Regions from separate parts of the Micromonospora sp. IBHARD004 genome, predicted to be linked through region 1. Evidence: riboswitches for the same ligand, from Rfam matches in the RefSeq annotation. Region 1 holds a riboswitch; each other region holds the start of a gene.

The links. A riboswitch is a leader RNA that binds a small molecule or an ion and turns the genes downstream of it on or off. The one in region 1 is predicted to bind cyclic di-AMP.
Region 2: linked by a shared signal. The riboswitch ahead of ACTWO6_RS00495 (C40 family peptidase) and the one ahead of ACTWO6_RS19750 (transglycosylase family protein) in region 1 are both predicted to bind cyclic di-AMP.
Region 3: linked by a shared signal. The riboswitch ahead of ACTWO6_RS02900 (coiled-coil domain-containing protein) and the one ahead of ACTWO6_RS19750 (transglycosylase family protein) in region 1 are both predicted to bind cyclic di-AMP.

The regions. Positions count from the first base shown of each region.
Region 1 covers NZ_CP199934.1:4,050,938-4,060,459, reverse strand. The annotation lists gene ACTWO6_RS19765 (winged helix-turn-helix transcriptional regulator) at 1-28, opposite strand, end outside; gene ACTWO6_RS19760 (LLM class flavin-dependent oxidoreductase) at 289-1,185, opposite strand; gene ACTWO6_RS19755 (glycoside hydrolase family 3 protein) at 1,409-3,241, shown strand; cyclic di-AMP (ydaO/yuaA leader) riboswitch at 3,417-3,590, shown strand; gene ACTWO6_RS19750 (transglycosylase family protein) at 3,592-4,263, shown strand; gene ACTWO6_RS19745 (YbaB/EbfC family nucleoid-associated protein) at 4,439-4,876, shown strand; gene ACTWO6_RS19740 (DUF899 domain-containing protein) at 4,924-5,553, shown strand; gene ACTWO6_RS19735 (M4 family metallopeptidase) at 5,608-7,635, opposite strand; gene ACTWO6_RS19730 (ATP-grasp domain-containing protein) at 8,200-9,057, opposite strand.
Region 2 covers NZ_CP199934.1:101,725-111,246, forward strand. The annotation lists gene ACTWO6_RS00485 (NlpC/P60 family protein) at 19-1,020, shown strand; gene ACTWO6_RS00490 (N-acetylmuramoyl-L-alanine amidase) at 1,085-3,121, opposite strand; cyclic di-AMP (ydaO/yuaA leader) riboswitch at 3,353-3,488, shown strand; gene ACTWO6_RS00495 (C40 family peptidase) at 3,550-4,536, shown strand; gene ACTWO6_RS00500 (low temperature requirement protein A) at 5,232-6,434, opposite strand; gene dcd (dCTP deaminase) at 7,070-7,654, opposite strand; gene ACTWO6_RS00510 (pyridoxamine 5'-phosphate oxidase family protein) at 7,733-8,293, shown strand; gene ACTWO6_RS00515 (zinc metalloprotease) at 8,363-9,346, opposite strand.
Region 3 covers NZ_CP199934.1:593,574-603,095, forward strand. The annotation lists gene ACTWO6_RS02895 (carbonic anhydrase) at 1-479, shown strand, start outside; gene ACTWO6_RS02900 (coiled-coil domain-containing protein) at 552-1,574, opposite strand; cyclic di-AMP (ydaO/yuaA leader) riboswitch at 1,579-1,709, opposite strand; gene ACTWO6_RS02905 (YibE/F family protein) at 1,864-3,195, opposite strand; gene ACTWO6_RS02910 (hypothetical protein) at 3,416-3,898, shown strand; gene ACTWO6_RS02915 (DUF305 domain-containing protein) at 3,979-4,617, shown strand; gene ACTWO6_RS02920 (SHOCT domain-containing protein) at 4,709-4,924, opposite strand; gene ACTWO6_RS02925 (metal-sensitive transcriptional regulator) at 5,066-5,365, opposite strand; gene ACTWO6_RS02930 (heavy-metal-associated domain-containing protein) at 5,481-5,690, shown strand; gene ACTWO6_RS02935 (hypothetical protein) at 5,725-6,690, shown strand; gene ACTWO6_RS02940 (heavy metal translocating P-type ATPase) at 6,705-8,960, shown strand; gene ACTWO6_RS02945 (CsbD family protein) at 9,081-9,254, shown strand; gene ACTWO6_RS02950 (hypothetical protein) at 9,474-9,522, shown strand, end outside.

The DNA of each region.
Region 1 (9,522 bases):
CGTCGCGCTGCGCGAGGAAATCCGTCATGCCGACCACCCTAGCCATCTGGCTAAGGAGAAACAAAGTCAGCTATCTCACGGCGGACCTGAGGGCGACCGGGAATGGATTCAGACCTGCCCGGCGTAGAAGCCGTACCGGGCGAGGGCGCCTCCGGGCGGCTCGACTCGTCCCACAGGCGGCGGTCGCTGAGCCCCCGGTTCGGGGGTGGCGGTGACGGCGAGGGTGGTGGCACCGCCGGCCTCGACCGCCTCCCGCTGCTCCTCGACGGCCCGCGCCCGGCTGCCGGGCTAGGCGCGTTCGGCGGCGACCAGCTCGCGGACCGCGGGCGCGACCTCCTGCGCGAAGAGCTGGATCGCGGTGGGGTCGTCGGCGCCGAGGATGAACCCGGAGGTGCCGTGGTCGAGGGCGAGCCCGGCCAGTTCCTCCACCCACTGCTCGGATGGACCGGCGAGGAAGTCCGAGCGGGACCGGGTGAACCGGCCCGAGAGGTTGAGCAGCCGCCGTACCGACCGGGGTTCCCGCCCGGCCGCCTCGGCGCCCTCGTCCACCAGCGCGTTGAGCTCGGCCAGCTCCGCCGGCCCCTTGGGCAGGTACGTCAGCGACGGCAGCCAGCCGTCCGCCGCCCGCCCGACCAGCCGCAGCATCCGCGGCTTGTACGCGCCGACCCAGATCCCCACGTCGTGGGCCGGCGCCGGTCCCCGCTTCGCGCCGACCACCCGGTAGTGCTCGCCCTCGACCCGGACGATGCCGCGCCGGTCGGTGGCCCAGACCTCCCGGATGACCTGGATCGCCTCGTCCAGCGCGTCCACGGCCTGACCGGGGGTGAGCCGGCGTCCGCCGACGGCCTCGATCGCCTCCCAGAACGCGCCGGCCCCGAGGCCCAGCTCGACCCGGCCGCCGCTGAGCAGGTCCAGGCTGGCCACGCTGCGGGCCAGCACCACCGGTTGGCGCAGCGGAAGGTTCAGCACGTTGCCGGCCAGCCGGATCCGGCTGGTCGCCGCCGCCACGAACGACATCAGCGTCCAGGTGTCCAGGAAGTTCGGCTGGTACGGATGGTCCTGGAAGGTGGCGAGGTCCAGGCCGACCTGCTCGCAGAGCTTGGCGAGGGCGACCACCTGCTCGGGTCGGCCCGCGGTCGGGGTGAGGAAGCTGCCGAAGATCAGCTCGTGCCCGTAGTCGGTCATGTCCGGTCCGCCACCTCGCCCCGATCCGCGCCGCCGGTGGGTCGTTGGCCGCGTCGTGCCGGCGGACCCCGCCACCGTAGCCCGGGCCGGAAGCCGGTGCTCACGGAACCCGAGGAATCGACAGGTTTGTTCACAGCTCGGGTCGCTCAGCGGTGTTCGTCGATGTCCGGGTGGCATATGGTGCCGGACAACGGCATGACCGTTCCTCCGGGAGGAGTGACCCGTGACCCGCCACCACCGTGTCCGCCGTCCGCTCAGCCTCGCCCTGCTCCTCGTCGCGGTGACCGCCCTGGCCGTGCCCGCCCCGGCCACCGCCGCCAGCTACCCCTACCAGGACCCGAGCCTGCCCGTCGCCGCCCGCGTCGCCGACCTGCTCGCCCGGATGACCCTGGACGAGAAGATCGGCCAGATGACCCAGGCCGAGCGCGGCTCGGTGACCGCCGCCGACCTGACCACCTACCGGCTCGGCTCGCTGCTCTCCGGTGGCGGCTCCGCGCCCTCGCCCAACACCGCGACCGGTTGGGCCGACATGTACGACGGCTTCCAGCGGGCCGCCCTCGCCACGCCGCTGGCCATCCCGATGATCTATGGCGTGGACGCCGTGCACGGGCACAACAACGTGGTCGGCGCGACGATCTTCCCGCACAACATCGGGCTCGGGGCGACCCGCGACCCGGCCCTGGTGCAGCAGATCGGCCAGGCGGTGGCCGAGGAGGTCTCCGGCACCGGCGTCGACTGGGACTTCGCGCCCTGCCTCTGCGTGGCCCGCAACGACCGGTGGGGCCGCACCTACGAGTCGTTCGGCGAGACGCCGGACCTGCCCTCGGAGATGTCCACCCTGGTCACCGGTCTGCAGGGCACGACCCTGGGCGGCGCCACCTCGGTGCTCGCCACCGCCAAGCACTACGTCGGCGACGGCGGCACCACCGGCGGCGACGACCAGGGCGACACCCAGCTGACCGAGGCCGAGCTGCGGGCGATCCACCTGCCCCCGTTCCAGGCCGCGGTGCAGCGCGGCGTCGGCTCAGTGATGATCTCCTACAGCAGCTGGAACGGCGTCAAGATGCACGGCAACCAGTACCTGATCACCACCGTCCTCAAGGGCGAACTCGGCTTCAGCGGCTTCGTCGTCTCCGACTGGAACGGTATCGACCAGATCGACGGCAGCTCCGGCTTCACCGCCGCCGAGGTCACCGCCGCGATCAACGCCGGCATCGACATGGTCATGGTGCCCACCGCCTGGAAGAACTTCATCAGCACCCTGCGCGCCGAGGTGCAGAACGGGCACGTGCCGCTGAGCCGGATCGACGACGCGAACCGGCGCATCCTGACCAGGAAGTTCGAGCTGGGCCTCTTCGAGCGCCCGTACACCGACCGGACCTGGACCCCGACGGTGGGCAACGCCGCCCACCGGGCGCTGGCCCGGCAGGCCGTGCGCCAGTCCCAGGTGCTGCTGAAGAACGCCGGCGGCGTGCTGCCGCTGGCGCGGGACAACAACAAGATCTTCGTGGCCGGCCGGAACGCCGACAACATCGGCAACCAGAGCGGCGGCTGGACCATCTCCTGGCAGGGCTCGTCCGGCGCCATCACCCCGGGCACGACGATCCTGCAGGGCATCCGGGCCGCGGTCGGTCCGACCACGACGATCACCTACAACCAGCGCGGCACCGGCATCGACGGCAGCTACCGGGCCGCGATCGCCGTCGTCGGCGAGACACCGTACGCGGAGGGCCAGGGCGACCGGACCGGCAGCATGAGCCTGGACCGGGAGGACCTGCGCACCATCGCCACCCTGCGTAACGCCGGCGTGCCGGTGATCGTGGTGCTGGTGTCCGGCCGGCCGCTGGACATCGCCGCTGGGCTGCCCGGCTGGAACGCGCTGCTGGCGTCCTGGCTGCCCGGCACCGAGGGCGCCGGCGTGGCCGACGTCCTCTTCGGTGCCGCGCCGGTCGGAAAACTGCCGATGACCTGGATGAACTCGGTCAGTCAGCAGCCCATCAACGCCGGCGACGGGCAGGTTCCGCTCTTCCCGCAGGGCTACGGCCTGACGTACTGAACGCGTTCGCGGAGGCCGCCGGGCGTCTACCCGGCGGCCTCCCTATTGCACGTTCGGGAGTGTCGCAACTCGAAGTTCCGCGCCTTCGCCCGGCCGGGTGAAGAACTTCACAAGAAGTGGGCGATCGTCCGAAATCGTTCCTAACGTCGTATGCGTTCGCGATCGCGGACACCACGGACCGGCAACGCCTAATCCCGCCGCCGGCCCGTCGGTACCTGGACCTCAGGCGGGAGCGGGGGACCCACACGTTCCTCGGTGCTCGACACCTCGGGGTGAAGCCGCCTGACGGCGGCCGGGCTCCTCGGCCCGAACCCGACAGCTCACCTCGTCGGCGTGGAGGAAACCACACCATGGCAACTGAATACACCGCACGCCACCGACGGACCAGCGCGCGCCGCCTCGCCGTCGGGGCGCTCGTCGTCGGTGCCGCGACCGGCGCCGCCGCGATCCTCGGCCCGGCCGCCCCGGCCAGCGCGGCCAGCGTCAACTGGGACGCCATCGCCCAGTGCGAGTCCGGCGGCAACTGGCACATCAACACCGGCAACGGCTACTACGGCGGCCTCCAGTTCTCCAAGAGCACCTGGAACGGCTACGGCGGCCAGAAGTACGCCAGCCGCGCCGACCTGGCCAGCCGCGGCGAGCAGATCGCCATCGCCGAGAAGGTCCTCGACGGGCAGGGCATCGGCGCCTGGCCGGTCTGCGGCAAGAAGGGCGGCTCGACCCGGCAGTACTCCACCAAGGACTCCGGCTCGACGTCCCGGTCGGACTCGGGATCGAAGTCGAAGGCGGAGAAGCGCTCCTCGCGGAGCGAGCAGCCGGCGACCCGCAGCCACCGGCGTACCGCGCCGGCCTCGGGTGACTCGACCACCACGTACGTGGTCAAGCCGGGCGACACGCTGTCGATGATCGCCGACGTACGGGACCTCGCCGGCGGTTGGCACGCGCTGTACGAGCGCAACAAGCGCGTGGTCGGCGCCGATCCGGGTCTCATCTTCCCGGGCCAGCAGCTCCGGCTGCGCTGACGTACCGCCGGAATCCGGCCCCGTGGGCCGGTGCCGGCGCAGCCGACGAACGCCCGGCCGGTGCTCCGGCCGGGCGTTCGCCGTCGTGGTGGACGTGGTGCCGGTGTCCCGGGCGGGCCGGATGGCGGATTGCTATCGTCACGGTGCTCGTGAAGGACGTGAAGAAAGCGCGGGTATGACCAACGAACCGTTCTCCGCGGCCGCGAGCCTCGATGAGCTGCTGACCCGGACGGAGCAGGCGCTGTCGGCGATGCGCTCCCGGCCCGCCGAGCACACCGACGGCGATGCGGAGGAGCTGCTCCGCGCCACCGGCACCGCGGCCGACGGGCTGGTGCGGGCCGTGGTCGTCCAGGGTGGGCGGTTGGAGTCCGTCGCCGTCGACCCGCGACTGTCGGCCGAGGGGATCGAGGCGGTCTGCGCACACGTCGTGGTGGCCGTCAACGCCGCCCTCGCCGACCTCGACACCCAGGTCAGCTCCTCGGCGCGGGCCGACGTGGACGCCCTGGCCGCCCGGCTCGGTGGGTTGCGGGAGCAGTCGAGGCGGCAGATGGAGATGTTCAGCCAGGCGATGGAGCACGCCGCCGCCCGGCTGGGCGGCGGCCGGACGGGCTGACCCGCGCCGGTCGGCGAAATGTCGGTGCCCCGGATCACAATCCCGGGATGGAGAAACCGCGGATCGTGACGGCCGAGGAGTGGCAGCGGGAACGCGACGAGCTGCTCAAGGCCGAGAAGGAAGCCACCCGGGCGCTGGACGCCCTCGCCGCGCGGCGTCGTCGTCTCCCGATGGTCAAGTTCGACAACGCGTACGTGTTCGACTCGCCCACCGGCCCGAAGACCCTGCTCGACCTCTTCGAGGCTCGGGACCAGCTCGTCGTCTACCAGTTCATGGACAGCGGCCCGGACCACTTCTGTCCGGGCTGCACGGCGTTCACCGACAACATCCCGTCCGGCGGCCCGGCGGCCCTGGCCCGGTACGGGGTGAGCTGGGCCACGGTGTCCAACATGCCGCTCGCGCAGATCGAGCCGTACCAGGAGCGCAAGGGGTGGACGGTGCCGTTCGTCTCCTCGCACGGCACGTCGTTCTCGGACGACTGCGGAGCGGGTGGGGGATTCATGCTCAGCGTGTTCCTGCGTGCCGGCGGGGACGTCTACCGCACCTACCACACCCAGGCGCGGGGGGTGGACCGGCTGCTGTTCATCAACAGCGTCCTCGACCTCACCCCGTACGGCCGGCAGGAGGACTGGGAGGACTCGCCGCCCGGCTGGCCCCAGCACCCCACCTACGGCTGACGCGGCGCAGCGGCCGGTCGTCGGGAGGACGACGACCGGCCGCTGCGTCTTCGATCAGCTCAGGGTGAGCGCGGTGTCGTCGACGACGAAGGAGGTCTGCAGGGAGCTGTCCTCCACGCCGCTGAACGAGATGGTCACGGTGGTGCCGGCCAGCGACGAGACGTCGAAGGAACGCAGGACGTAGCCGGTGGCGGCGTTCACGTTGGAGTACGTCGCCAGGGTGGTGCTGCCGGCCTTGACGGTCAGCCTGTCGTAGACCGTGCTGCCCGACTCCGCCGTGTCGATGTGCAGGTAGAAGGAGAGCGTGGCCCGGCATCCGGCCGGGATGCTCACCGACTGCGACAGGGTGTCGGTGTGGGTCGAGCCGTACCCGTCGAGCCACGCCTTGTACGAACCGCCGTGCGCGGGCTGGCTGGTCGAGTTGGTGATGACGCCCGAGGTGGCGCTCCAGCTCACCGCGCCGGACTCGAAGCCGGGGTTGGCCAGCTTCTGGCCGGAGCAGCTGCCGGTGGGCGGCGGGGTGGTGGTGCCGCTGCAGGTCGGGTCGCCGGACTGGGCCGGCACGCTCACCGCGTCCCAGGCGGACTTGACCGTGTTGAACTCGGTGCAGCTGGTCGGGTAGAGGTTCTTCGCCGCCTGCAGCGTCCAGGTGCGGTACTTCAGGTACGACGAGGACGAGGTCTTCAGCAGCATCGCGTTGTACATGATCTTCATGGCCTTCTGGATGCCGAGGCCGGTCACGGTGCTGCCGTTGCAGGTCGAGCTGGTCGGCTGGCCGTTGGTCGGGTTGCTGCCCACGGCCAGCAGGTAGAACCAGTGGTTGCCGGGGCCGGCTGCGGCGTGCACCTCGGTGCTGGGGATGCTGCTGGAGTAGCAGTTGGGGTCGCCCAGCGCCGACGGGTTGTACATGTTGCGGATCGGGCCGCTGCCGACCAGGTTGATCTTCTCGCCGACCAGGAAGTCGGGGGCGTCGTAGGTGGACGGCTCGTTGGCGAACCACTCGGTGGCCGCGCCGAAGGTGTCCGCGACGAACTCCTGCGTCCCGCTGCCGGAGATGCCGCCCGGCGTGTTGTCGTCGATGCCGTGGCCGATCTCGTGGGCCACCACGTCGAGCGAGCTGATCCACTGGCCCGAGGTGTTCTTGCCGATCTGCACCTGGGTGCCGTCGTAGTACGCGTTCTGGTCGTTCAGGCCGACCCGGATCGGCCAGGCGCCACCGCTGCCGTTCGCGCCGTTGCGGCCGAGCCACTGCGACAGCATCTTGTGCTCGGTCTGCGCGGCGAAGAGCGCGTCGACGCAGCCGGTCTCCTTGTTGGTGGCGGTGCCGTTGCCCCAGACGTCGTCGGAGCCGGAGAACGTCGTGTTGGTCGCGGCGTCCTGGCAGCTCTGGTTGGTGACGTTCGGGTCCTTCATGGAGTACGTGCTGCCGGAGAGGGTGGTGTTCAACGTGACCGGCCCGTTCCAGGCGCCGGTGCCGCTGCCGTGCACGATGCGCTCCTGCTTGCGCAGCACCTTGCCGGTGAGGGCGTCGACGTCCACGGTGAGCCGGCTCGGACCCTCGGCGTCGGTGCCCCGCAGAGTGGTCTCCCAGGCCAGTGCCGGCTTGCTGCCGAGGGTGTAGACGACGAGCGTGGTGCCCTCGACGGTGGTCACCGTCTTCAGCTGGGCGCGGGCGGTCCGCTCCGCGGTCGCGGACCGGAGCTTCGGCGTCGTGGCGAGGCTGCCGATGCTCTGCTGCTGGGCGACGGAGGCGTACTTGAGGTTTCCGGCGGAGTCGGTCGCCAGGACGAAGTCGCCGCCGGTGACCGGCAGGCCCTTGTAGGTGCGCTCGTAGGGCACGTACTGGGTGCCCTCGGAGGTGATGACGGGCTTCTGGACGAATGCCTCGTCGGAGCTGGCGTGCAGGTACTGCGGGCGGCTGGCGACCAGCGCGCTGGCCGAGCTGGCGGCGAGCGTGCGGGCCTGGGACGCGTCGGGGGCGGGGCTGGGCGGTGCGGCCTGTACGGCCGCGGCGGTGCCGGCGGCGATCAGACCGGCCGCGGCCGCGCCGGAGAGCGCGACGAGGCGGGGTGAGAGCTTCAAGGGGGTGTGCTCCTGTTCCTAGGCGGCGCGCGGGGCCCGGTAGGGACGCGCGCCGCGGTCCAGCTGCGGGGCGGGCGATGGAGGGTCTCCCGGGGGGCTGCCGGCGTTGCCCCGGATCGACGGACCGACCATCCCGAGCCGCCGGGGGCCCGGTGACTCGTGGCAGCACGATCACACGGGCAGCGGTGCAGATCAATGGGTGACCGGGGCAACCGCCTCCTTCCAGTCGCCTCGGCGACATCGGCAATTCAGAAAGCCATGATCTTCAATAGCGCCTGATCAGCCCTTATGTTCTCGGCGGCGAAGGAGGCCGCGCCCAACTTGCGGCTAATGCCGCTATCCACTGATGGCGCGTCTTGGTGTCGCGCGGAGGTGCCGATCGCCCCCGGCCCGTGCGGGCCGTCGGTCCGCGCTGAACGGACCATGATCATCCGCCGTACCGCCGGCCCTCCCGTCGTTCGGGTGATGTCACGACGGGGTTTCGCGCGGATGACAACGAGGTGCGCGAACGTCGGCCGGGAGCTCGCCACGCCGGCCTGGCCGGGCGGCGCCCCCGCCGTCGGGTCAGGACGCTTCGGCGAGGGCGCGGCCCAGCGCGGTGATCAGCGCCGACGGATCGACGGTGGCTGGGCGGTCGCTGACCTGACCGTCGCCGAGCTCGACCACCCGCCATCGTCCGTCGGCGTGCCGGGCCAGGTCCACCGTCACGAACGGCAGGCCGAGTGGGGCGACCAACGGGGCGAGGAAGCCGGAGTCGACCTCGTCCGTCGGGGCGGCGTCCGGGGTGTCCGGGTGCGGGCCGACGAGCGCGCAGCGGCCGTCGATCCACCAGGTGCGCACCTCGGCGCCGGTGAATCGCTCGAACCGGCGCAGCACGAAGCCGCCCGTGAAGTCGTCCTCGCGCAGCTCCAGGAGGCGGGTGGCGACGCGCCACGCGGCGTCGCCGTCGGCGAGGTCCGGGATGAACACCGCCTCGTGCCAGTGGTGCTTGGCCGATTTCGACCAGTCGCGCAGCACCGCCGACCCGCCGCCGAGCGCTCGCCGGGCGGCGTCGAACGCGGCTCGCCCCGCCCCGGTGGTCCAGACCGACTCGGGCGTGACGGTCCGTAACGCCTCGTACCATCCGGGCAGCTCGTGGGCCCGGCGATACCGCTCCGGCGTCGTCCGAAGCCGCACGTCCCGGGCGGCCAGGGCGTTCGCGAGGTCGGCGTACCGGTCGGCGCGCAGCATCCAGCCCCGGTAGACCGCGACCCCGGAGGGCCGTACGGCCGCCACCGCCCGGACCGGGTCATGACCGGAAGCGAGCAGGTCGTGGTCCACCAGGGCGATCGGGATTCCGGCGGCCCGGGCGGCCCCGGCCTCCGCGGCGAAGTGGTCGTCCGGGCGGCGCGGACGTAGCGGGTCGGCGGGGAACAGCAGCATCACTCGGCTCATGTTGCCGGATCGGCGCGACGGGTTTTGTCCTTTGTGGCGGCACCGGTGTGGCGGTCGGTGTCCGCCGCCCATGAGGGCTCCGACCCGGTGCCTCGCGGACGGTGGCGGGGGAGGGCGGAATCCCGCCCCTGGCACCACTTTCGTTGCCATAGCGCAAAGTAGATGCGGCATGGACGAAAGCTATGGACACCCTGTGCGGAAGTTAGTAGGGTCAGCACCGTCAATATGTTTCGCCGAGATGAACTACCGGCACGGTAGTTTTCGCCAGTGGCCCTTCAGGCGGCGCAACCCGCCCGGAGGCCATGACCGGCCAGGAATGGCCGTCCCCGGGTCAACGCCGCACCACGGCGACCCGGCGCGGGCACGCGCCGAGGCTCGACCGATGTCCGCCCGTACCCGACGAGACCCCTCAGCTCCGACGCGGAACCGCGTCCGATGCCGCGTGCGATCCGG
Region 2 (9,522 bases), 2.9 Mb from region 1:
TCGGTGCCGGTGGCAACCATGCCCCCTCATCGTCACGCCCGGAGTCAGCCGCCCGTCCGACCGGTCGGTGCACGCCGGGTCGTACACCGTCTGCTCACCCTGGTCGCGGCCGTCGCCGTCGGCGCCGGACTCGTCGCCGCGCCGGCGCACGCCGCGCCGTCAGTGGACGAGATCGAGGCGCAGATCGACAAGCAGTGGGAGCAGCTGGAGCCCACCATCGAGGGCTACAACAAGATCCGCGCCCAGCTGAAGGTCAACAAGAAGAAGTCGGCGGACCTGCAGAAGAAGATGGCCCCGCTGGAGCTGGAGTCCGCGCTCGCCATGAACCGGGTCGGCGACCTGGCCTCCCGCTACTACATGCGGGGCCCGTCCCAGGAGGTCGGCGCCCTGCTGGTCGACGCCAAGCCCGGGACGCTCGCCGAGCAGCTCACCATCCTCGACCGGCTGGCCGCCCAGCAGCGCAAGCAGGTCGCCGGGATCCTCGCCGTCCGCGACAAGTACAACCGCGAGAAGCAGAAGCTCGACGCGCTGATCGCCACCCAGGTCAAGCAGGAAGCCGAGCTGAGGGCGAAGAAGAAGCAGATCGACGCCGAGATCAAGCGCCTCACCGCCTCGCTGCCGAAGACCACCGTGAAGGTGGCGGGCTGCCCGACCATCAACGGCGTGGTCAGCAGCGCCGCGCAGACCGCCATCCGGGTCGCCTGCCAGCAGGTCGGTGATCCGTACGTCTGGGGCGCCACCGGCCCGAACTCGTTCGACTGCTCCGGCCTCACCCAGTACGCCTACAAGGCGGCGGGCATCTACCTGACCCACTTCACCGGCGCCCAGTGGAACGAGGGCCGAGCGGTCTCCCGCTCCGACGCCCGCCCCGGTGACCTGGTCTTCTTCTACAGCGACCTGCACCACGTCGGCCTCTACCTCGGCAACGGCCTGATGGTGCACGCGCCCCGGACCGGCAAGCCGGTCCAGGTGACGCAGGTCAACTACATGCCGGTGGCCGGCTACCGCCGGGTCACCTGATCCGATCCGACGACGAAGGCCCCCGGTCAGCTCGACCGGGGGCCTTCGTCGTGTCCGGGTCGCGTCAGCCGGTCGCCCCCACCGAGGCCGGCAGGATCAGCACGTCGTCCAGGTTCGCGAACATCACCCGGTGGCCGAACTGGATCTGCACGTACCGGTTCTCGCCCCGGACCACCGTCCGGTCGCCGGGGGCGGAGCCGTCGAAGGAGACCGCCCGGTAGTACTCGCCCGGCAGGACGCCGCCGAGCGCGTACCGCTGGCCCGCCGCGAAGGTGTACTGCAGCGGCGAGATGGTCTGGTACGGGATGGTGGCCGGGTAGGCCGCCTGCTCGGGGTAGGCGCGGCCGTACACCGGGATGGTGGCCTTGCCCGGCTTGGGCGTCACCACGAAGCCCTGCGCCCACTTCGCGGTGGGTGCCGAGGCGGGGTTGAGGAACCAGGCCTTCTGGCCGAGGTACCAGATCGCGGTCCAGTCACCCTGGACGTCCGCGAGGGCGTACGTCTGGCCGGCCGAGGCGCGGGCGCCGTGGTCGGAGATGTACATGGTGTCCGGCGTGCCGTTCGGCCGCAGGCCGCGGTCGTTGACCAGCGGGGCGTCCGGACTCGGCGCGGTGCGCAGGACGACCGAGGAGGAGCCGCGCAGCGGGCACGGCACGGCCGGTGGGGTCGGCTTCGGCACGCCCGGCGGCTGCTGGTTGCAGCCGACGAAGGCCGGCTGGTTGGTGGCGACGTCCGGGTCGATGGTGACCAGGCCGGTCTGCGGCGTGCCGGTCGAGTGGAACGGCGCCTTCATCAGCTCGAAGTAGTGCGACCAGTCCCAGTAGGGGCCCGGGTCCCAGTGCATCCCGGCCACGGTCCCGGCGGTGGTGCCCGGAACGTTGTCGTGGCCGAGGATGTGCTGCCGGTCCAGCGGGATCTGGAACCGCAGCGCCAGGTGGCGGACCAGCTTGGCCGAGGTCCGGTACATCGCCTCGGTGTACCAGGTGCCGTGGCCGGCGAAGCCCTCGTGCTCGATGCCGATGGACTTGGCGTTGACGTACCAGTTGCCGGCGTGCCAGCCGACGTCCTTGGCCTTGATGTGCTGGGCCACGTAGCCGTCCACCGAGCGCAGCGTGTAGTGCCAGCCCAGGTAGGTCTTGGTCTGCACCAGCTTCACGCTCGGGCCGAAGTAGCCCTCGGTGTCGTGGATGACGATGTACTCGAGCTTCTGCTGGGCCGGCCGGTCGCCGAGGTCGTGGTTGCCGTAGTCGCCCGGGTTCGGGCCGTACTTCTCGTACGGCGCGGGGATCCACTCGCAGGCGAGGCGGACCGGGCATTCCAGGCCGTCGGGCCGCTCGGCGCGGCGCAGCCCGAGCCGGTGCAGCCCGGACTCGTCGGGGGTCACCTCGCGGGCGGCGAGGGTGACCCGCTGGCCGTCGTCGGTGGTCCGGGTGGCGCCGACGCTGATCTGGTCGTACACCTCGTCGGCGAAGGCCGCCGCGGCATCCTCGGTGTCCGCGCCGGAGTACCGGGCCACCGCGCCGTACCAGGCCGCCGGGTCGCTGCCGGCGCCGACCGGCGCGGCCAGTTCCCTCTGGTACGACGCGAGCAGCGCCGCCCCGCCGCGGATGTTGGCGGTGGCGTCGGTGCGCAGTGTCTCCTCGGGTACGCCGGTGAGCGCGGCGGCGGCGTCGAGGGTCTGCAGGGACGCCCGCGGCAGGAGGTCCCCGGTCGGCTCGGCCGCCGCGGTGGAATCGATGACCAGGGGCCGGGACTCGTCGCCCCGGGGGTCCTCGTTCTCGTCGACGTGCGAGCTGGAGGGCGTGGCGACGACCTGGTCGGCGTCGGTCAGGTGCATCGGCCCGTAGCCGCCGCTGGTGCTCGGCTGGCCGGGGTGGGTGTCCCAGCGGGACTCCAGGTACGACACGCCGAGCAGGACGCTCTCCGGCACGCCGTACTCGGCGGCGGCCGCGGCGTACTGCTGCTGGCGGTCGGTTGGCTCGGCGGACCCGGCGGCCAGGGGCTCGGCGGCGACGGGTCCGGTGCTGAGAAGGGCGGTCGCCGCAGCCACGGCGGTGGCGAGCAGAACTCGTCTGCTCGGCGGCAAGGGTGGACGGAGCATGGAACCTCCAGATCGGGCGGAAGTCACTGCGTGCTCACCCTCACCCCACGCATGGTGTTGGGTCAATACCTTTCCCCGCAGTGATGTTGAGTGAAAGAAACCTTCACCGCCGCGATCCCCGGAAATTTGGGTACGGAGTGTCACGGCGCCGTGGGTTGCGGATTGATAACGGCGATCTCTACTCTGGTCAATCGTCGGCCGGTGTGTGCATCGTCCAACCCGGGTGGTGACGGTCCGACACCGCCGAGTCGCCTCCGGGCGAGCCGGGAACCCAGGTACCTGGGGTGAATCCGCAGCACTGCGGTAGGGCGGCTCCCTTCCCGCCCGAACCCGTCAGCTAACCCGGTAGGCGGTCAGCGAAGAAGGAGTACGGAAGCCCGGTGGCACACCATGCCCCGCGGCGACCGTCCGTCCGGTCGGTCGACCGGATGACGGCTGCGCCGCGTCCACGCTGGTCCCGCTTCACCACCGCACTCGCCGCCCTGGCCGGCACCGCCGTCATCCTGACCGGCGGCGCCACGGCGGCCCACGCCGAACCGTCGGTCGCCGAGATCGAGCGCCAGATCGACCAGGACTGGAACAAGCTCGAACCGATCATCGAGCAGCACAACGCCACCCGCCAGGACCTCGCCGTCAAGCGGAAGCAGGCAGCGGCCCTGGCCAAGCAGATCACCCCGCTGCAGCTCCAGGTCGACCTCGCCATGGGCCAGGTCGGAGGTCTTGCCGCCGACGCGTACAAGGGCGACAACCTGTCGACCGTGAACGCGCTGCTGGGCAGCCGGTCGCCGAGCGACGTCGTCGCCGGCCTCGAACTGCTCGACCGCTTCGCCCACCGCCAGCAGCAGCAGGTGCGCAACGTCGTCGAACTCCGCGACCAGCTGGCCGCCAAGAAGAAGCCGCTGGACGAGATGGTCGCCCAGCTGACCCGGACCGAGGCCCAGCTCGCGGCGAAGAAGAAGCAGATCAACGCCGAGATCGCCCGCCTGGACAAGCTCCGGCTGAAGGTCTACGGCAGCGGTGGCGGCGGTCCGCTGCGGCCCGCGCCCTGTCCGTCCGGCTACCCGGGCGGCCCCGCCGGGGTCGCGGTCAAGTTCGCCTGCGCCCAGATCGGCAAGATCTACGTCTGGGGAGCCGCCGGCCCGGACCACTACGATTGCTCCGGCCTGACCATGGCCGCCTGGGCCAAGGCCGGCGTCTCGCTGCCGCACAACGCCCGCCAGCAGCACGACGTCACCCGCCGGGTCAGCCGGAGCGAGCTGCGCGCCGGGGACCTCGTCTTCTACTACAGCGACCTGCACCACGTCGCCATGTACGTCGGCGGCGGCTGGGTGGTGCACGCCTCCCAGTCCGGCAAGCCGATCACGATGAAACGCGTCGACGACGGCCAGATCAACAGCTACGGCCGACCGGGCTGATCCATCGGAAGGGGCTCCCGCGTGGCGGGGGCCCCTTCCGCCGTCAGCGGGTCGGCCAGGTGCGCCAGAGATGCCATGCGGGCTTGGCTGTCACTGGTGGCGGTGGTCATCGTGCCTCTCACCTGCGGCGGGAGTGGTGAGGCGTGGGGGACATCGGTGGCCGGTCGCGAACCTGTGACGGCCTGGAGACGGCCTGGCGGTCGCGGACACCGAACGCCAGGCCTGCTCCGCTGACCGGAATCGAAGCGCACTGTCAGCTTGGGAATCGCACAAGATCGCATCGTCCTGCAGCCCAGCCGCTGGTCGGTCCGGTCCTGGACGGCCTGACTTGGCCCCTGGTGGCACCCGCTTGTGGCCCGTGGATGGCCCGGCAGTTTCGACTGCCGTTGGCGGAAGTGGCTCAGCGACGGTTACGAGATCGGCGGACCGCCCAGACCCCGCCAACGATCGCCGCAGCAGTCGGCAAGAGGCAGCAGAGCGTCAGGACCAACAGGTGCCACGGCTTGAGAGCTCCCATGGCCGTGAGGATAGGCACCGCTCCCCAACACCGCTGTCCCTGCGGAGCCTCAGTTTGGAAGATGCTTGATCACCGGGTTGATGTCCGAAACGCCTGGTCGGTCAGGAGCGATGCTGTGGTGACCGCTCGCATTGTGGCCCGTGGATGGCCCGTCGGCCTCGCTCTCTGCCGGCCTACCTCAGAGAGCGGACCCGCTGGGGTGCTGGTCTGACGGCGTCGCTCGACGGTGCACGCGTGCTACCCGGATGGCCCAGGGGGCGATGAGGGTGCCGAGGATGCCGAGGTCTGCGGCGATACCGATCATGAAGGCTGGTAGCCCGCGCATCGCCGGAATGCTGACGACGAGCACGGCCGCGCCGATCAGACGCGACCAGTACACGCGGCCGAAAACCGGTTTTTCGAACAGCGCCCGCCCGGCGAGGAACAGGGCGGGCCCGCCGAGGATGACGAGCGTCCACGACAGCGGGGCGTGCTCGACGGGGTTGGCGATGACGAGTTCGGCGCCGACGCTGGTCACGATGACGCCCGCAACCATGAGGAAGTGGGTGTAGGTCACCGCAGCTGCGATCCGGCCAGGGTTCTTGGCGGAGGCGACAGCCTTGCCGAGTGAGTGGCCAGCCAGGTGGAAGTAGGCCCGCCACAGCAGGACGGTGGCGGCGAACGCGACAACAAATCCGATGATGTGTGTGCGGCCGAAGCCGACGCGGGTGAGCGTCTGACCACTGACGAGGACTATTTCGCCCGCGGAGCAGATGAGGATCTGCCGGTAACGCTCGGCGAGGTTGTCGGCGCTGATGCTCCAGTCAGCTGCGATGGAGCGGCCCAGGCCTGGGGTGGGGTAGTTGAGCCTGGCCACGCCGTAGTCCAGCGCGACTGCGAGGGCCCATAGTCCGGTTCGGCTCGTGCCGTGGACGGCTCCTCCGGCGATCCACAACACAGCGGAGACGGCGAACCAGAACAGCACTCGTGCCGCGTGGCGTCTCAACCCGCCGCCGGGCAACGCGAGTAGGACGTAGAAGGTCCGTCCGACCTGCAGGCTGACGTATCCGATCGCGAAGAGCAGGCCATGAGTCGTGAAGGCGTCCGGGAGTGCGGTGGACATGATCAGGCTGGCGAACATGGTCACGATGACCAGGGCCAGGACTTTCGGCAGCTTCGGGTCGTACTTGTCGGTGGCCCACGCGGTGAAGGCCCAGATCCACCACATGCCCAGCATCAGAATCAGTGTCTGGAGCGCGCCCAGCCAGGTCAGGTGCTCCAGCAACGTGGCCGACAGCCGAAGAAGCGCGTAAATGTAGGCCAGGTCGAAGAACAGCGAGAGGAAGGTCCTCACCTGCGGATCGACACGCGCCTCCGCCTCGACCCTCGCGCTCCGCGCCATCGGTCACTCCGTTCGATCCAGAGCCTGTCGGCCACCTGCCCACCTCCGGGTCGTGCGCCCGCCGGTCGCGTTCTCTGACGTAGTGCAGATCGTCGCCTGCGTGAGGCTCAGTGTGCTGTTCAGATAGAGGATCGGGTGGCGAAACGGCGGGCCGAATAGCGGATCTCCCCGTCCGGGGAGGCTGGTAGCCCTTGCGGTGCCCGGCGAGGGGATCTGCCCGGCTGATCTCTGAGGAGGGCCGGGGTTCGGGGCGGAGTCCCGAGGTCTTCTAGGTCCTGGTCGTCCGTCAATGTGGCCGGCCGGCCCGGCCGATGCCGGCCGGAGGTCGCCAGCAGGCCGGGGCCGGGCCGGCGCGGCCCGCTTTGCGGGCCGCCTTGATCCTAAAGAGGAGGATTCGGCAGTTGCGTTGGCCAACCGCGTGTCGTGTCCCGGCAGATGCTTGACCTTGCGTCCCACGTCCGCGGAGTATGTCGGCCACCACGATCCTGGATTCACGCTGCGTACGTACACGCATCTCATGCCGGAGAGCGAGGCGCGTACGAGGCGGGCGGTGGACGCGATCCTCGGCCGTGGCCTGATCGATGCTCACGGCCTGGGGACGGCCTGAGATGCGAGTGGATCTATTGCACAGCAGGTCAGCGCCTACTTGTCGGCCAGGTGCGCCAGTTCTGCCAGGATCGGCTCGGGGTCGGGCCGCGCTGCCCCTGGTAGCGGGAGCCGTAGACCGCCGAGCCGTACGGGTGCTCGGCCGGCGAGGAGAGCCGGAAGATGCAGAGCTGCCCGATCTTCATCCCCGGCCAGAGGGTGATCGGCAGGTTCGCCACGTTGGAGAGCTCCAGCGTGACGTGGCCGGAGAAGCCCGGGTCGATGAAGCCGGCGGTGGAGTGGGTGAGCAGCCCGAGCCGGCCCAGTGAGCTCTTCCCTTCGAGGCGCCCCGCGAGCTGGTCGCCCAGCGAGATCACCTCGAGCGTCGAGGCGAGCACGAACTCGCCCGGGTGCAGCACGAACGGCTCGCCCTCCGGCACCTCGACCATCGAGGTCAGGTCGTCCTGCTGGACCGACGGGTCGATGTGCGTGTAGAGGTGGTTGTTGAAGACCCGGAAGAGCTTGTCCAGGCGTACGTCGATGCTGGACGGTTGCACCAGCGTGGCCTCGAACGGCTCCAGCGCGAGCGTGCCCGCCTTGATCTCGGAGACCAGGTCGCGGTCGGAGAGCAGCATCGGAACACCATAGCGACCCGTACGGGTGACCTGCGTGTCGGACTGCGCGTTCGTACGTATGTTCGATAGAATGTCGCCATGGCTTCCTGGTCCGAATTCGCCGCCGACGAGCCGCGCCTCGCCGACGAGATCCGCCTTCTCATGCAGCAGTACGGGCCGGGCTTCGGCTATCTCGCCACGGTCCGCGCCGACGGCGGCCCCCGGGTCCACCCGGTCTCGCCGGTCATCACCGACGAGGGGCTCTTCTGCTTCGTCCTCGACTCGCCGAAACGCCGCGACCTCGAACGCGACGGCCGCTACGCGCTGCACTCGTTCCCGCCCGAGGAGAGCGACGACGAGGCGTACGTGGCGGGCCGCGCTCGCCCGGTCACCGACCAGGCCCGGGTGGCCCGGGTCGCCGAGATCGGTCGGGCCGCGCCGCAGGTCGACTGGCGGCTCTTCGAGTTCACCGTCGACGTGGCGATGCTGACCCGGCGCGACCAGGGTGGCGCGGCCGGTCCGGTCGAGGGTTCCGCCGGTCCGGCGGTGCAGGTCTGGCTCGATCCGCGGGCGAGCCATCCGGCGCGCCGGGTCGGCGCCGCCGCTGCCGAGGGGCGGCGCGGCCGGCACGGCTTCGACACCCGCCGCTCGGCCGCCTGAGGCCCTCGCAAACGCCGGTGCCGGCCCCGTCCGAGGACGGAGCCGGCACCGAGTCGTCGTACGGCTGCCTTACGCAGCGCGGTAGGCGTTCCACGCGGTCAGCATGCGGCTCGCCTGACCAGGGGTGAACTGGTACATGCACGAGTCGTAGGTGTAGTCCATGAAGTTGGTGATCGGGTCCAGGCCGGCCGTGCTGCAGGTGTCGCGGCCGGTCGGGCACTGGAACGCCGGCGACGACTCCGCCGGGGTGTCGCTGACGCTGTCGCCCGAGCCGGAGCAGCCGCCCTGGAAGGTGTGGTAGAGGTTCAGCCAGTGGCCGACCTCGTGCGTACCGGTGTCGCCCTGGTTGTAGTTGGTGGCGGTGCCGCCCGGCAGCGACTCGCTCAGCGCGACCACGCCGTCCATGCTGTCCAGCTTGCGCTTCGGGAAGGTCGCCCAGCCCAGCAGGTTGTCGCTGAGCTCGCCCAGGTAGATGTTGAGCGTGTTCTTGCCGCCCTCGCGCAGCGAGGTCTTCATCTGCCGCTCCGCGGAGGAGCCCTGCACGATCGGGTACCAGGCGGCGTTGGTCACGTGGTGGACCTTCTGCAGTTGGAAGCCGAACGCGGTCGGCGCGCCGCCGGTGGCGCCGCCGTAAGCCTTGTTGAGCACGTCGATCTGCGCGGTGACCATCGAGTCCGGAATGTTGCCGCCGGCCCGGGTGGTGTCGCGCTGGATGACGTGTACGACGACGGGGATGGTGACCGTGGCCAGGGTCGTCGCACCGGCGCCGGCGCGGAAGTTCGCCCGCTCGCGCAGCGCGGCGGCGAGGTCGGCCTCGCGGTCACGGACCTGCTTGGCGGTCAGCTCGTTCGGGTCCAGCTTGGCCGAGCCGCCCTTCTTGACCCGGGCGTCCGAGTGGACGTCGGTCGGCTCCGCGCAGGACGCGCCGGGGGCGGCCGAGAAGGCCGAAGCAGCGGGAACGACGCCCACGGCAGCGGTGCTGAGCAGCAGCGCGAGGGTCGTCGACGCGACACCGGCGGAACGCCGGGTCAGCAGGTTGGGACGAAGTCCCATGGGCCCACCTCTTTCTGGCGGCACGACAGGGGGTATGTCGTACCGTGGCTGAGAACGTGTGGGTGACGTTACAACCGATCGATTGATTTGAGAACGGGCATATGTTGCTGCACGGAAACTTTCTGCTGCATGCGAGCACGCCCGTGATTTCAAGATCGTGTCAGGCCGGTTTCGCC
Region 3 (9,522 bases), 3.4 Mb from region 1:
GCCTGGGCGACCTCTTCGTGGTCCGGACCGCCGGCCACACCGCGGGCCCCGAGGTGCTCGGCAGCGTCGAGTACGCCGTGACGGTGCTCGGCACGCCGCTGGTGCTGGTGCTCGGGCACGACTCCTGCGGCGCGGTGCAGGCCGCCCGGGAGGCGCTCACCACCGGCAGGACCCCGGCCGGGCACCTCGGCGCGCTGGTCGACGCCGTGGTGCCCAGCCTGCGCCGGGCGGCGGCGGAGGGCGTCGAGGAGATCGACGGGATCGTCGACATCCACATCGCGCAGACCGTCGAGGCGCTGCTGGCCGGCTCCTCCGTCCTGGCCGCTGAGGTGGCCGCCGGGCGGTGCGCGGTGGTCGGCATGTCGTACCAGCTCAGCGCCGGCGAGGTGCGGACGGTGGCCACGGTCCCGGCGGGTGCGGCGACCACGCCGCTCCCCGCGCAGGTCGAGCGCGTCGCGCCCACCGCCGTCGGTGGCTGACGCCCCGCCCCACGACAACGGCCGAGGGGCCGTCCCGCATCGGCGGGACGGCCCCTCCTGGCACGTCGTCGATCAGAGCAGCGACATGTGCACGTGGTCGGTGTGGTTGGAGGGCCCGCTGTAGGACTTCCAGCCGGTTGCCGGGAACCAGATCTGCCGGTTCCAGATCACGTAGTAGATGCCGAGCCGGTCCGCGTTGCGGATCAGGAACGCGGCGACGTTGTTGCCGTACATCCGGGTGTCGTTGTTGTGCCAGGGGGCGAACCCGCTGTTCTGCAGCGACCAGTCGCAGGCCCGGCCCTTCGGGTGCTCCCACGGCCCGCCCGGCCGGTAGCAGCCGACGAAGCGGTTGAAGCCGGCCCGCTTGACCTCCTTGTACGCATGCAGCGTGCGTGGCGTGATGCAGCCGGAGGTGGTGGGGTCGTTCTCGCTGCACGACTCGGGCTTCCAGTCCCCGTCGGCGGTGCGGCCGGGACCGATCCGGGCGACCGGCGAGGTGGCCGAGACCAGGCCGCCGGTGAAGCCCTTCCCGCCGACCAGGGCGAGCGCCTTCTCCGTCTCGATCTTCTCCCGGGCCATCGCGTTCGCCTGCTTCTGCTGCTCGCGCACCTCGGCGTCGAGCGCCAGCTTGGCCTGCTCGGCGCGGGTCTTGGCGGCGTTGACCGCGGCGAGCTTCTGCGCGTTGACCATGTTCAACTCGTCGAGCGCGGCGGCCCGCCGGACGAACGAGTCCGGGGTGTTGCTCTCCAGCAGCATGGCCACCGCGCCGATCCGCCCGGTCCGGTACGACTGCGCCGCGAGCTGGCTCACCTGCGGACGCAGGGCGTCCAGTTGGTTCTGTGCCGCGCGCACCTCCAGGGCCAGCTGGAGTTGGCGCTGCTTCGACTTCGCCAGCTTGGTCTTCGCCTGGACGTAGTTGCGGTTGGCGGCCTCGATGGCATCGGTGATGAGCGGCTGCTCGGCGTCCTCCTCATGCCCCGAGGGGGTGGGAGGCGTCGTGGGCGCCGCGATCGCCGGTGCCGGGCCGGCGACGATGACGAACGCGGTGAGCACGGCCACCACGGATGTCAACCAGCGGCGCAGGGGTGCCGTCACAGTGTTCCCTTCCATCGACCGCCGACCGGGTTAGCTGACGGGTTCGGGACGGAAGTGGCCCCTACCGCTGGCGCGGATTCACCCCATGTACCTGGTTCCCCGGCTCGCCGTACGGCGATTGGGCGGCGGCACCGCAGGCGCCGCTGCGCGCCTTCGGCGGTGACCGGCAGCGAGGTTACCCGAGAGTCGTCCCGAGGATCTACGTCCGGAAGCCGGCTAAAAGCGGTAATTCGGCGGGCAGCTCCGTGACCAGCATCGCGTTTGGCGCGCGCGGTCACGCTCCGCAGCGTCACCATACGGCCTCCGTGCTCCCGTGCGGTCCGGTCCCGCCGCCGGTGGCGCCCGGGGCGGCGCCGGTGCGTGGTGCGCTCAGCGCCGCCAGCGCGGCGTCCGGCTCCGCGGGGGGACGGTACGCCGGCGCGGTGGGCCCGTCGGCCCCGCCCCGACCGGCGGTGGTCACCACGGCCGCCAGGCCGGTGGTGAGCGGCACGGCGGCGATCAGGCCGATCGTGGCGACCGCGCTCCGGACGATCTCCTGCGCCATGAACTCGCTGGTGAGGATCTCGCTCACCGCCCGCGAGTCGGCGACGAGCAGGAGCAGCAGGGGCAGCGAGGCGCCCGCGTACGCCAGCACGATGGTGTTGACCGTGGAGGCGATGTGCGCGCGGCCCACGCGGGTGGCCGCCCGGTAGAGCTGCAACCGGGACAGCCCCGGATTCGCGTGCGCCAGCTCGGTGACGGTGGCCGCCTGGGTGACCGTCACGTCGTCCAGCACGCCCAGCGAGCCGATGACGATCCCGGCCAGCAGCAGCCCGTGCAGGTCGACGTCGCGCTGGAACATCGACAGGGTGGTGGCGTCCTCGCTGCCGAAGCCGGTCAGGTGGGTGGCCGCGGTGGCGAGCGTGCCGAGGACGCCGGTCAGCACCAGGCTACCGAGGGTGCCGAGGACCGCCACCGAGGTCTGCGCGGTGATCCCGTGCGTCAGGTACAGCACCACGAACATGATCAGCGCCGAGCCGACGATCGCCACCAGCAGCGGCGGCTGGCCGCCGCCGATCCCCGGCAGCACGAAGCCCAGCAGGATGGCGAAGCTCGCGGCCAGCCCGCCCAGCGCGGCCAGCCCCCGCCAGCGGCCGAACGCGACGATGGCGACGGCGAAGAGCGCCGCCAGCCAGACCAGCGGCCTGCCCCGCTGGTGCTCGGCGATGTTGTAGCTCTTCGTCGTGGGATCGGCCGGATCCACCAGCTCGACCAGGATGATCCGGTCGCCGACCTCGACCCTGGGCGCGCCGGGGCCGGCGGGGATCGGCGTCTCCACCTGGCGGCCGGCGTCCGGGCCCTGCTCGACCGCGACGCCGACCGTCCCGCAGGGCCCCGCCGAGCCGCCCGGGACGCCCTCCGGCACCTCCGCCGCAGGCGGGCACGGGACGGTCACCACCCGGGTCACCGTGCCGTGGTACCGGGGCACGTCCGCGGCCCGCTCCGGTGCCGGGGTGTCCCCCGGCCAGAGCGCCAGCGCGGCGAGCACGGTGAGAACGAAGAGTGGGACCACCGTCGCGACGAGGATCCGTCGTACCCGGGGCGGGGCGGACGGGGCGGCACGGGTGTGGTCGGCGCCCATGGTGAGTCTCCCAACGATTCTCAGGCGAGGTACGTGTCACCGGGCCGGTCGGTTCACCGGGCCGGGTGAGGCGTCCGCCGGTGCGGCGGTCGCCGGGCCGTCGACGGGAATGCTAGTCAGGCCGGCGCGCGCCCCCGCCGGGCGGCGCGGCGCGCGTCCGGCCCGTGGACCCGGGCGGTTTCTCCCGACCGGTACGACCCGGCACGCTAGCGTGTTCGTCGTGCGTACGGGGGCGGCGGTGACGACCGGGCGGTGGGTCCGGCTCCTGCTGCTGCTCAGCACGCTGGTCGGGCTGGCCGCCATGCACACCCTGGGCCACGGCGCGCACGCCTCGGGCGGGCACCGGGCGGGTCATCCGACGCAGCCCGCCGGGCACCATCTCGCCCTGCCGGCGGTCGTCGCCGAGCCGGCCGCGACCGTCGCCGCGGCGGTCGGCGCGGTCGCCGACTGCCCGGGTGCCGGCTGCCACGCCCGCGCGCTCCCGCTGACCGATCCCGGCGCGGACCGGTCCGGGTGGAGTGTCTGCCTGGCCGTGCTGGGCGCGTTCGCCGTGGCGCTGCTCGTCGCCGTGCTGCTGCGGTCCGGGTCGTGGACCGTCGGACGGGCCGCCCGTGGGTCGCGGCGACCCGCCTGCGCACCGCGGGCCCCGCCGCCCCGACCGTGGGGACTGCGCGTGGCGACGGTGTCGGTGCTGCGCGGATAGGAGGCCCGATGCGGGTGACCGTCCGGTGACCCGCGTCCCGCTGTCCGCTGCGTACGTTCCGACACCGAAAGGTCTTTCCCTTGTCCACTCGTATCATCGCGCGTCGTGCCGCCGTGGCCGGCGCGACGGCCCTCGCCGCCCTCGCCCTGGTCGCCTGCGGCGACGCCGACCACTCGACGTCCGGCTCCGGCCACGGCATGCCGGGCATGGGCGGCACGCCCGACCCGGCGGCCTCCGTGTCCGTCGGCGACGCGGATGTGATGTTCGCCCGGATGATGATTCCGCACCACGAGCAGGCGGTGCGGATGGCCGAACTCGCCGACAGCCGGGCCACCGACCCGGAGGTGAAAAAGCTGGCCGGGCAGATCAAGGCAGCCCAGGCGCCGGAGATCGCCACCATGACCGGCTGGCTCGCCGCCTGGGGCGTGCCCGCCCCGTCTGCGAGCGCGGGGCACGGTACGAGCATGCCGGGGATGGATCACGGCATGCCCGGCATGATATCCGAGGCCGACCTGGCGAAGCTCGCGGCGGCGTCCGGGGTCGACTTCGACCGGCAGTTCCTGACCATGATGATCGCCCATCACGAGGGCGCCGTCACCATGGCCCAGGAGGAGATCGCGAGCGGCGCCAACCCGGAGGCCAAGGCCCTCGCCCAGCGGATCGTCACCGCCCAGCGGGGTGAGATCGACACCATGAACAAGATCCTCGACCGGCTCTGAGCCGCAGCTGCCGGGTGCCTGGTCCGCCGCGCGGCCCGGGCACCCGGTGGGGATCGGCCGGAGCGCGCTCCTCAGGGGCGGGCCGGCCGGCTCAGGTCAGGCCGGCGCGACGACGGCGGTACTCCTCCTCGTCGATCTCGCCGCGGGCGTACCGCTCGTCGAGGATGCGCCGCGCCGAGGAGGGCATGGCCCCGCCCAGTTGACCGCCGGCCAGCCGCACCGCCAGCCAGAACAGGGCTACCAGGACCGCCAGCCCCAGCAGCGACCAGATCCACATCCAGCTCATCATCGGGCCGTTCCACATCATGGCTGCCCTCCCGCGGTGCCGAGGGTCGGCCGGTGCGGCGCGCCGAGGGCACCGGTACCGGTCACCACCTCGACCCTACGGCGGACCGGGTGCGGCGGAGCCGGGTCGGGCGACCCCGGCGTACGGGTCGGAGGTCCCGGGTCAGCCGCGCTTCATCAGCCGGCCGACGGCGGCCATCATCTCGCTGGCCATCTCGTCGGCCCGTCCCTCGGCGGCGCCCTCGTGCATGCAGTGCCGGGCGTGCCCGTCGAGCAGGCCGAGCGCCACCTTGTCGAGGGCGGCCTGGATGGCGGAGATCTGGGTGAGCACGTCGATGCAGTACCGGTCGTCGTCGACCATCTTCTCGATGCCGCGGACCTGGCCCTCGATGCGGCGGAGCCGCGCGAGGAGCTGGTCCTTGGTGGCGGTGTAGCCCCGGGTCGGGGTCGTCGGTGCGGTCATGACGTCCAGGATAGCGTACCCCTCGGGGGTATGGTACGGTCCTGATCAGTTACAGATACCCCAAGGGGGTAGAGGTAACGTGAGCTAGCATGGAAACGGCGGAAGGGGAGTTGCGATGGCCACCACCACCTACCAGGTCCAGGGCATGACCTGCGGGCACTGCGTCAGCTCGGTCGGCGCCGAGGTCGGCGCGATCGCGGGCGTCAGCGACGTCCAGGTGGACCTGGCCTCCGGCCGGGTCACCGTCACCAGCGAGAGCCCGTTGGACACGGACACCGTCCGCGCCGCCGTGGACGAGGCCGGTTACGACCTCGTCGGGGCGTGACGGATCCGCGGACCTGGAGAACCGAGGTATCACGATGAACACGGCGACGAAGCTGAGCGGCTTCGCCCTCGGCCTCGCGGCGGTGTTCGGCGCGGCGTACGGGGTCGGCCAGGTGGCCGGCCCCGACACCCCCGCCGTCGCGACCCGCCACGACCCCACCGACGCCGGTCACGCCGACGGCGACCACCCGACCGGTGCCGCACCCACCAACCACCTGCCCGGCGGACTGCTCGTCTCCGACCGCGGCTACACGATGCAACCTATGACCGCACCGGCCGGCGAGTTCGCCTTCCGGATCACCGGCCCGGACGGCCGACCGGTCACCCGCTACGACGTGGCGCACGACAAGCGGATGCACCTGATCGTCGCACGCCGCGACCTCTCCGGCTTCCGGCACGTCCACCCGGAGCTGGCCGCGGACGGCACCTGGCGGGTCGCCTCGCCGCTCGCCGGCCCCGGCGTCTGGCGGGCGTTCGCCGACTTCACGCCGACCGGCGGGGAGCCGCTGACCCTCGGGGTCGACGTCACCGTGCCCGGCGCGCTGCCGGCCCGGCCGCTGCCCGCGCCGGCGACCAGCACCAACGTCGACGGCTACACCGTCACGCTCACCGGCACCCCGCAGCCCGGCCGCACCGCCGAGCTGACCCTGACCGTCAGCCGGGACGGGCAGCCGGTCACCGACCTCCAGCCCTACCTCGGGGCGTACGGGCACCTGGTCGCGCTGCGGCAGGGCGACCTGGCGTACCTGCACGTGCACCCGGACGGCGCACCCGGCGACGGGCGCACCCCGGCGGGGCCGGCGGCGACCTTCTACGCCGAGGTGCCCTCGGCCGGCAGCTACCGCCTCTACCTGGACTTCCGGCACGGGGACGCCGTGCACACCGCCGAGTTCACCGTGGTGGCCGGTGACCCGGGCGTCCCGGCGACCACAGCGCCGGCCGCCACGACCACCCCGACCGCCGACGCCGGCCACGGCGCCCCCGGTCACGGGCACAATTGACAGGAGGTGCCGCGATGACATCGACCGCCAAGTCCCTGCCGGTCGCCCCGAATCTGATCGAGCTCGCGATCGGCGGCATGACCTGCGCGTCCTGCGCCGCCCGGATCGAGAAGAAGCTCAACCGGATGGACGGCGTCGAGGCCACGGTCAACTACGCCACCGAGAAGGCCACCGTCCGGTACCCCGACGAGGTCTCGGCGGCCGACCTGATCGCCACCGTGGAGAAGACCGGGTACACCGCCGTCGTACCGCCGTCGCCGGCGCCGGCCGGGGCGGAGACCGCCGCCGAGCCGGTGGACGAGCTGCGCGGACTGCGTACCCGGCTGTGGGTGTCGGTGGCCCTGGCCGTGCCGGTGATCCTGCTGGCGATGGTCCCGGCCTGGCAGTTCGACTACTGGCAGTGGCTCTCGCTGACCCTGGCCGCCCCGGTCGTGGTCTACGGCGGGCTGCCGTTCCACCGGGCCGCCTGGATCAACCTGCGGCACGGCGCGGCGACCATGGACACCCTGGTCTCGCTCGGCACCCTGGCCGCGTTCGGCTGGTCGCTCTGGGCGCTCTTCCTCGGCGACGCCGGCATGCCCGGGATGACCCACCCGTTCCGCTTCGACATCACCCGCACCGACGGCGCCGGCAACATCTACCTGGAGGCGGCGGCCGGGGTCACCGTCTTCATCCTCGCCGGCCGCTACTTCGAGGCCCGCTCCAAGCGGACCGCCGGCGCCGCCCTGCGCGCCCTGCTGGAGCTGGGCGCCAAGGACGTGGCGGTGCTCCGGGGCGGCCAGGAGGTCCGCGTCCCGGTCGACCAGCTCGCGGTGGGGGACCGGTTCGTGGTCCGGCCCGGCGAGAAGGTCGCCACCGACGGCGTCGTGGAGGAGGGCTCCTCCGCGGTCGACGCCAGCATGCTCACCGGTGAGTCGGTGCCGGTCGAGGTGCGGCCGGGCGACACCGTGGCCGGCGCGACCGTCAACGCGGGCGGCCGGCTGGTCGTCCGGGCCACCCGGGTCGGCGGGGACACCCAGCTCGCCCAGATGGCGAAGCTGGTCGAGGCGGCGCAGACCGGCAAGGCGGCGGTGCAGCGGCTCGCCGACCGGATCTCCGGAGTCTTCGTGCCGATCGTGATCGCCCTCGCCGTCGGCACGCTGGGCTGGTGGCTCGGCACCGGCGCTGGGACGACCGCCGCCTTCACCGCGGCGGTGGCCGTGCTGATCATCGCCTGCCCGTGTGCCCTCGGCCTGGCGACGCCGACCGCGCTGCTGGTCGGCACCGGGCGAGGCGCCCAGCTCGGCATCCTGATCAAGGGTCCGGAGGTGCTGGAGTCGACCCGCCAGGTCGACACCGTGGTGCTGGACAAGACCGGCACCGTCACCACCGGCAAGATGACCCTGGTCGACGTGCTCCCCGCCGCCGGTCAGGACGCCGACGAGCTGCTCCGGCTGGCCGGCGCGCTGGAGGCCGCCAGCGAGCACCCGATCGCCCGGGCCGTCGCCGCCGGCGCCGTCGACGCGGGCGCCCTGCCGGCGGTGACCGGGTTCGCCAACGTCGAGGGGCTCGGCGTGACCGGGTCGGTCGACGGCCGCGAGCTGGTGGTCGGGCGGCTCCGGCTGCTGCGGGAGCGGGGTCTGGACGTACCGGAGGAGGTCGTGCGGACGGTGACCGACGCGGAGGCCGCCGGACGGACGGCGATCCTCGCCGGCTGGGACGGTCGGGCCCGTGGGGTCCTCGCGGTGGCCGACGTGGTCAAGCCGACCAGCCGGACGGCGGTCGCCCGGCTGCGCGGGCTGGGGCTCACCCCGGTGCTGCTGACCGGCGACAACGCCACCGTCGCGAAGGCGGTGGCCGCCGAGGTCGGCGTCGATGAGGTGATCGCCGAGGTGCTGCCGGCCGACAAGGTGGACGTGGTCAAGCGCCTCCAGGGCGAGGGCCGGACGGTGGCGATGGTCGGTGACGGGATCAACGACGCCGCCGCGCTCGCCCAGGCCGACCTGGGGCTGGCCATGGGCACCGGCACCGATGTCGCGATCGAGGCGTCCGACCTGACCCTGGTCCGGGGTGACCTGACGGCCGCCGTGGACGCGATCCAGCTCTCCCGGCGGACCCTCGGCATCATCAAGGGCAACCTGTTCTGGGCCTTCGCCTACAACGTGGCCGCCCTGCCGCTCGCCGCCGCCGGCCTGCTCAACCCCATGATCGCCGGTGCGGCGATGGCCTTCTCGTCGGTCTTCGTGGTGGCCAACAGCCTGCGGCTGCGCCGGTTCCGCCCGGTCGGCTGACGTCGGCTCCGGCGGGCCTGCCTCCTCACCGTCGGTGAGCGCCGCCGGTGACGGAGGGTTGAGCAACCGGACGCGGGGGTACTTCGGGGGCATAGCGAAAACCGCTGAGTGGAGGTTCGCATGGGTATCGACGACAAGATCGACAACGCGTCCGAGAACACCGCGGGCAAGGTCAAGGAAGGCGTCGGTCGGGCCACCGACGACGAGCGCCTCGAGGCCGAGGGTCGCAACGAGCAGGCCAACGCCAACCTCAAGCAGGCCGGCGAGAAGATCAAGGACGCCTTCAAGAGCTGACGCACGGCTTTCGCACGCCGGGCCGGCAACCGCCGTGCCCGGCGTGCTGCGCGCCCGGGTTGACGTCCCGGCCGGGGCGCGTCCTGCCGAGGCGTCGCCGCGTTGGCAGGATGGTCTGTCGCCGCTCGATCTGATCGGGGCGCGGGCGGCAGCACGACAGTGAGCCCCGGTTGACCGAGGACCGTCCGTGGGACGGCCACCGACCGTACGGGGAGAACCATGACCGGTACCACCGCGATCCGTACCGCCGCCCTGGTGACGCTGACCG